2 regions of the Streptomyces sp. NPDC058880 genome follow, and region 1 is predicted to be linked to the other one. Evidence: riboswitches for the same ligand, from Rfam matches in the RefSeq annotation. Region 1 holds a riboswitch; the other holds the start of a gene.
What was found. Region 1 has a riboswitch for thiamine pyrophosphate ahead of thiC (phosphomethylpyrimidine synthase ThiC). Riboswitches for the same ligand answer to the same signal wherever they lie in the genome.

Region 2: another riboswitch for thiamine pyrophosphate. It lies ahead of thiO (glycine oxidase ThiO); the one in region 1 lies ahead of thiC (phosphomethylpyrimidine synthase ThiC).

What each region holds. Positions count from the first base shown of each region.
Region 1 covers NZ_JBHYMC010000005.1:87,033-90,775, reverse strand. The annotation lists gene ACFW2G_RS04990 (SsgA family sporulation/cell division regulator) at 1-190, shown strand, start outside; gene ACFW2G_RS04985 (YibE/F family protein) at 302-1,681, opposite strand; TPP riboswitch at 1,755-1,899, shown strand; gene thiC (phosphomethylpyrimidine synthase ThiC) at 1,894-3,681, shown strand.
Region 2 covers NZ_JBHYMC010000026.1:50,074-53,816, forward strand. The annotation lists gene ACFW2G_RS17365 (thiazole synthase) at 184-978, opposite strand; gene thiS (sulfur carrier protein ThiS) at 984-1,184, opposite strand; gene thiO (glycine oxidase ThiO) at 1,181-2,362, opposite strand; TPP riboswitch at 2,360-2,471, opposite strand; gene ACFW2G_RS17380 (NAD(P)/FAD-dependent oxidoreductase) at 2,553-3,743, shown strand, end outside.

The DNA.
Region 1 (3,743 bases):
CGGCGGCGACCGTGCCCTGTTCCGGGCCAGCGCGGCACCGCTCGTCGCGTTCCTCGACCGCACCGACCGGCTCGTGCCGCTCGGACAGGAACGGAACACGGGCGACTTCGAGGAACACCTGGACGAGGCACTCGGCAGAATCCTGGCCGAGTCGCGGCAGAACGAGCAGAACGAGCAGAACGCGGGCTGAACCGCAGTCCGGGTCCGCTCGCTCCCGCGCGCCGATGAGTGGTCCTTGCCCGCTCACCCTTCGGGCCGAAGCGCGGTCCCGGCCCGCTCATCCCTCGGGCCGAACCACCGTTCAGCGCTTGCGCCGCCGGCCCCGGCCGCCGCGTGCCGGCCCCGAGCCCGGTGCGGCGTCCGGGGATTCCGGCCGGTCGGCTGACACGACCAGCGCCGCGAGTGCCGTCGTCACGGGCACCGAGGCCACGAGACCGATCGAGCCGACGAGGGTCCGTACGATCTCCACCGCGACCAGTTCGCTGTTCGCCACCGCTCCCATGCTGCTGTTGGCGATCGAGAACAGCAGGAGCAAGGGGAGCGCGGCGCCCGCGTAGGCCAGTACCAGGGTGTTGACCACCGACGCGATGTGGTCGCGGCCGATCCGGATGGCGGCCCGATACAGGGCCCGGGGGCCCATCGACGGGTCGGCCTGGTGCAGTTCCCAGACCGCCGAGGTCTGGGTGACCGTCACGTCGTCGAGGACGCCCAGCGATCCGATGATGATCCCGGCGAGCAGCAGACCGCTCATGTCGATGTCCGGGTACAGACCGTGGATCAGACCGGTGTTGTCGTCGGTGTTCCCGCTGAGGAACGCCCAGTCGATGAACACCGAACCCAGCAGGCCGATCAGCAGCAACGACACGAGCGTCCCCAGGACCGCCACGGAGGTGCGTGCGGTCAGGCCGTGGCACATGTAGAGCGCGATCAGCATGATGGCGCTCGCCCCGACCACCGCGACCACCAGCGGGTTCGATCCCTGGAGGATGGCGGGGAGGATGAAGAGCGTCAGCACGCCGAAGCTGACGACGAGTGCGATCAGCGCGAAGAGCCCGCGCATCCGGCCGACGAGGACGACCGAGAGCGCGAAGATGCCGGCCAGTGCCGCCAGCGGAAGCTTGCGGTTCACGTCGATCACCGAGTACTGGAGGTCGCGCGGCGCGTCGGGGGCGTACGCGACCACCACCTCCTGGCCATCCGCGAGCTGCCGTGGTGCGCCCGGCTGGACGATCTCCACGAAGGTGCGTCCCCGGTCCGGGCCGCTCCCGACCTCGACGGTGGCCTTCTTGCACTCTCCGGTCTGCGCGGCCCGGGCCTCGCGCCCCGTCGGGGTCGACACCTCGCCGGTCGGCGGCACCTGCCCGGCGTTCACGGACGCGCAGTCGACGCGTTCCAGTGAGACGACCTTGGCCTGCTGGGTCTGCCGGTCGAAGCCCACCCCGGTCCGCTCGTGGTCCGGGGCGCCGCCCGGCCAGAGGACCGCCAGACCGGCGAACACGGCGACGGCAAAGGGGATCAGCACCGCCGCGATGACCTTGCGCAGGTGCTTCGAGACGGGGGCGGCCGGTCCGTGACCGTGGCTGTGGGAATGGCCGGAGGAGTGCCCGTGTCCGGCGTGCGCGTGGCCGGAGTGGCTGCCGGTCTCGGTGGGCTCGGTGGGGGGCTGCGGCGAGGACGTCACCAGCAGATCATCGCAAGAGATGAGGGGGGCCCACTGTTCAGCACGCCATGGATGACGCTAGCGTGGGGGCTACTTTGCACAACGCGGGAGCTCGGAGCACCGGGCTGAGAGGGCGCTGATCACCGTACGCGGGCACGGATGCGTAGGGGAAGAGGCTGCGTCGACCGCCGAACCTGTTACCGGGTAATGCCGGCGTAGGGAGATCAGGTCTCATGACCATTCAGGACGCACGCACGCCTGCCGTCAGCCAGGACGCCGACGGCTCGACCGAGCGCAAGCCGGGCTGGCACAAGGGCTACGTGGCGGGCTCCCGCCCCGACATCCGGGTGCCGGTCCGCCAGGTCCACCTCACCAACGGCAAGGACGTGACGCTCTACGACACGTCCGGTCCGTACACCGACCCGCAGATCGAGACCGATGTGCGACGGGGCCTCGCGCCGCTGCGCGAGAACTGGATCATCGGCCGCGGCGACACCGAGGAGTACGCCGGACGCCCGGTCCGCCCCGAAGACGACGGCATCAAGCACACCTCGCCGCGCGGCGGCCTCAAGAACCTCGACGCGGTCTTCCCGGGCCGCCCCCGCCAGCCCCGCCGGGGCCGCGACGGGGCCGCCGTCACGCAGCTCGCGTACGCCCGCCGGGGCGAGGTCACCCCGGAGATGGAGTACGTCGCGATCCGCGAGAACGTCTCCGCCGAGGTCGTCCGTGAGGAGATCGCGGCAGGTCGCGCGGTGCTCCCCGCGAACGTGAACCACCCGGAGATCGAGCCGATGATCATCGGCAAGAAGTTCCTGGTGAAGGTCAACGCCAACATCGGCAACTCCGCCGTCACCTCCTCGATCGAGGAGGAGGTGGAGAAGATGACCTGGGCGACCCGCTGGGGCGCCGACACGGTCATGGACCTCTCGACGGGCCGCAACATCCACACCACCCGCGAGTGGGTCCTGCGCAACTCCCCCGTGCCGATCGGCACCGTGCCGCTCTACCAGGCACTCGAGAAGGTCGACGGCCGTGCCGAGGAGCTGACCTGGGAGATCTATAAGGACACGGTCATCGAGCAGGCCGAGCAGGGCGTCGACTACATGACGGTCCACGCCGGCGTGCTGCTCCCGTACGTGCCGCTGACCGCCCGCCGCAAGACCGGCATCGTCTCGCGCGGCGGCTCGATCATGGCCGCATGGTGCCTCGCGCACCACAAGGAGAACTTCCTCTACACGAACTTCGAGGAGCTCTGCGAGATCCTGGCGACGTACGACGTCACGTACTCGCTGGGTGACGGCCTGCGCCCGGGGTCCATCGCGGACGCCAACGACGCGGCGCAGTTCGCGGAGCTCAAGACGCTGGGCGAGCTCAACACCATCGCCAAGCGCCACAACGTGCAGACGATGATCGAGGGTCCGGGCCATGTCCCGATGCACAAGATCAAGGAGAACATCGACCTCCAGCAGGAGATCTGCGAGGAGGCGCCCTTCTACACGCTCGGCCCGCTCACCACGGACGTGGCGCCCGCGTACGACCACATCACCTCGGGCATCGGCGCCGCGATGATCGCCTGGTGGGGTACGGCGATGCTCTGCTACGTCACGCCCAAGGAGCACCTGGGCCTGCCCAACCGGGACGACGTCAAGACCGGCGTGATCACGTACAAGATCTCGGCGCACGCCGCCGACCTCGCCAAGGGACACCCGGGTGCCCAGGAGTGGGACGACGCCCTGTCCGACGCGCGGTTCGAGTTCCGCTGGGAGGACCAGTTCAACCTGGCCCTGGACCCGGACACGGCGCGTGAGTTCCACGACGAGACCCTTCCCGCCGAACCGGCCAAGACCGCGCACTTCTGCTCCATGTGCGGTCCGAAGTTCTGCTCGATGAAGATCTCGCAGGACATCCGCCGCGAGCACGGCGGGGACCTGAAGGCGGAGGAGATCCAGGCCGGCATGGCGGAGAAGTCCGCCGAGTTCGCGGCCTCGGGCAACCGCGTCTACCTCCCGCTGGCCGACTGAGACCGGCCGTCAGGTACCGGATGCGGCGCGGACCCGCGACCCATGGGGGGAGTCGCGGGTCC
Region 2 (3,743 bases), on a different contig from region 1:
GCGCAGCTGTGACGTGAGCAGGGGGCGGGGCGGGATTCCCGGCCGGCGTGAACCGGAGCGGCGCGGGGGCCGGCGCGACTCCCGGGGCACGTCCCCGGCGACCGCCCGACGGCCGCCCGGCCACCGCCGCACCCGCACCGGACGCCTCCCGCCCCGCCCCCCCCAGGCCGCCCCGTTGCGTCCTCAGAACGCGGGCCGCTCCGGGTCCAGCGCCGCGCGGCCCTCCCTGGGGGAGGAGGCTTCGGCGAAGCGGCGCTGGGGGATGCGGCCCGCCCGGAAGGCCAGGCGGCCGGCCGAGACGGCGTCCCGCATGGCGGATGCCATCAGGACCGGTTCCTGCGCCCGGGTCACGGCGGAGGCCAGCATCACCGCCGCGCAGCCCAGTTCCATCGCCAGGGCGGCGTCGGAGGCGGTACCCGCGCCCGCGTCCAGGATCACCGGTACGCCCGCCCGCTCCGTGATGAGTTCGAAGTTGTGCGGGTTGCGGATGCCCATGCCGGAGCCGATGGGAGCGCCGAGCGGCATGATCGCCGCGCAGCCCACGTCCTCCAGCCTGCGCGCCAGCACGGGATCGTCGTTCGTGTACGGCAGGACGGTGAAGCCCTCGTCCACCAGGATCTCGGCGGCGTCCAGCAGCTCGACGCCGTCGGGCAGGAGGGTCCGCTCGTCGGCGACCACTTCGAGCTTGATCCAGTCGGTGCCCAGGGCCTCCCGCGCGAGGCGGGCCGTGAGGACGGCCTCGCCCGCGGTGAAGCAGCCGGCGGTGTTGGGCAGGACCGAGATGCCGAGGCCGGCCAGGACGGAGAGGACGGAACCCTGCACCGTCGGGTCCAGGCGGCGCATGGCCACGGTGGTGAGTTCGGTGCCGGACGCGGCCAGGGCGCGCTCCAGCACGTCCAGGCTGGGGGCGCCGCCCGTGCCCATGATGAGGCGGGAGGAGAAGGTCCGGTCGCCCAGTGCGAACAGGTCGTCGGCCATGCCGGTCAGCCTCCCTGGACCGCGGTGAGGATCTCCACGCGGTCGCCGTCGCCCACGCGGGTGGCCGGCCACTGTCCGCGCGGGACCACGGTCTCGTTGAGTGCGGCCGCCACCCCGGAGGGAGCCGCGGTCAGGGTCGCGACGACGGTGTCGAGCGTGGTGCCGGCCGCGACCTCGCGCGGCTCGCCGTTGACGGAGATGGTCATGCGTACGACTCCTGACGTGCGGCGGAGAAGCGGCGGGGGGTGAAGGGGCGTGCGATCCCGGGCAGTTCGCCGCTGACCAGCAGCTCGGCCATCACCTCGCCGGTGAGCGGGGTCAGCAGCACCCCGTTGCGGTAGTGCCCGGTGGCCAGGTGTAGGCCGGGCAGGTCGGTGGGGCCCAGCAGCGGGGCGTTGTCGGGTGATCCGGGGCGCAGTCCGGCACGGGTCTCGGTCAGCGGGAGTTCGGTGATGCCGGGTACCAGCTCGTGGGCGTCGCGCAGGAGTTCGTAGACCCCGCCCGCGGTGACGGTGGTGTCCCAGCCGAGCTCCTCGCTGGTGGCGCCGATGACGAGTTCGCCGTTCTCGCGGGGCACGAGGTAGACGTGGCTGCCGCGCACGACCGCCCGTACGGTGCGGGAGAGGAACGGCGCGTACACGGGCGGTACGGAGAGCCGCAGCACCTGGCCCTTGACGGGCCGCACGGGCGGCAGCACCTCGGCGGGCACCCCCGCCAGCCTGCCGCTGAGCGAGCCCGCGGCCAGGACCACCTGGTCGGCCCGCAGCTCCGTGCCGTCGTCGAGGAGCACGCCGGTCGCCCGGTCCGCGGTGGTGAGCAGTTGCTCGGCCGCCGCCCGGTGGACGGTCACCCCGGCGCCTTCGCAGGCGGCCAGCAGGGCGGCCGCGAGCCGCCGCGGATCGACCTGGTGGTCGCCGTCGACGCGCAGGCCGCCGCGAACCCCCGGGGCGAGCATGGGCTCCAGACGGCGGCACTCGCGGCCGGTGAGCCAGGCGGACTCCAGGCCGCAGCGTCGCTGGAGGGCGTGCAGTTCGCGCAGGTGGAGGCGGTCGTCGGCGTCGAGGGCGACCGCGAGGGTGCCGCAGGCGCGGTAGCCGATGTCCATGCCGCCGCTCGCTTCCGCGAGCTCGGAGGCGAACCGCGGATAGCGTTCGGCGGAGGCGAGGCCGAGGCCGAGGAGGGACTCCTCGCCGTAGTGGAGTTCGGTGACGGGGGCGAGCATGCCGGCCGCGACCCGGGCGGCGCCGCCGCCGGGTGCCGGGTCGGCCAGTACGGTGCTCAGTCCGCGCTCCGCGGCCCGCCAGGCGGTGACCAGGCCGATGATCCCGCCGCCGACGACGAGGACGTCCGATCCGCGGTCGGATCCCGTTCGAGATGAGTGCATGGGCGTCCAGCCCCTCCCTTCGCCGGCATGACCCGGATCAGGTTCGTACGGTCGGAGGCCGGCCAGCCTCCCTCTCAGCCCGGTGCGCCGGACTCCCGCGATAGGTACGGTGGCCAGACTATCCCGGCGGAGGACGGCGGGTAAGGCGGCACCTGTTCCTGACGGAGCGTCAGATGATTAGGGTGGCGGCGTGAGCGAGCAGACGGAACACAATCAGCGCGGCGTCGTGATCGTCGGCGCCGGAATGGCCGGGGTGCAGACCGCTGTCGCCCTGCGCGAGCAGGGCTTCGCGGGCCCCGTGACCCTGCTGGGAGCCGAGCCCCACCAGCCCTACGATCGGCCCCCGCTGTCCAAGGCGGTGCTGCTCGGCAAGGCCGAGGACTCCGCGTTCGACGTGGACTTCGAAGGCCTGGGCATCGACCTCCGGCTCGGCACGGAGGTCACCGGCCTGCGGGCCGCGGACCGCGAACTGGACACCGAGGCGGGACCGGTCCCGTACGGGACCCTCGTCCTGGCGGTCGGCGCGCAGCCGCTGACCCTGCCCGGCGCCGAGGGCGTCCCGGGCGTCCACCTGCTGCGCACGCTGGACGACGCGGCGCGGCTGCGCCCGGTGCTGGCCGCCGCGTCCCGGGTCGTGGTGGTCGGCGCGGGCTGGATCGGGGCGGAGTTCGCCACCGCGGCCCGGGAGGCCGGCTGCGCGGTGACGGTCGTGGAGGCGGCGGACCGGGTGCTGGCGGGCGCCCTGCCCGCCGAGGTGGCCGAACCGATGGCGCGCTGGTACGGCGAGGCCGGCGCCGAGCTGATCACCGGAGCGAAGGTGGCCGGCGTCGAGGAGGGGCGCGTCCTCCTGGCGGACGGGCGCACCCTGCCCGCCGACGCGGTCGTCGTGGGCATCGGCGCGCGGCCCGCCACCGATTGGCTGTCCGGGTCCGGCGTGGAGCGCGGCGCCGACGGCTCGGTCACCGCCGACGCACACCTGCTGACCTCCCTGCCGGGGGTGTACGCGGTCGGCGACTGCGCCTCCTTCCCGTCCGGTCGCTACGGGGCGCGGCTGCTCGTGCACCACTGGGACAACGCGCTCCAGGGGCCGCGGGCGGTCGCGGCCAACATCCTGGCCGGGGAGCCCACCGCGGTCTACGACCCGGTTCCGTACTTCTGGTCCGAGCAGTTCGGGCGCTTCGTGCAGTACGCGGGCCACCACGGCGGGGCCGGGGCCCCGGTGTGGCGCGGCGACCCGGCCGGGGAGACCTGGTCGGTGTGCTGGCTGCGCGACGGCGCCCTGGCCGCGGTCCTCGCGGTCGGCCGCCCCCGGGACCTGGCCCAGGGCCGCAAGCTGATCGAGACGGGCGCCGCCGTGGACCCGGCCGGGGTCGCGGACCCG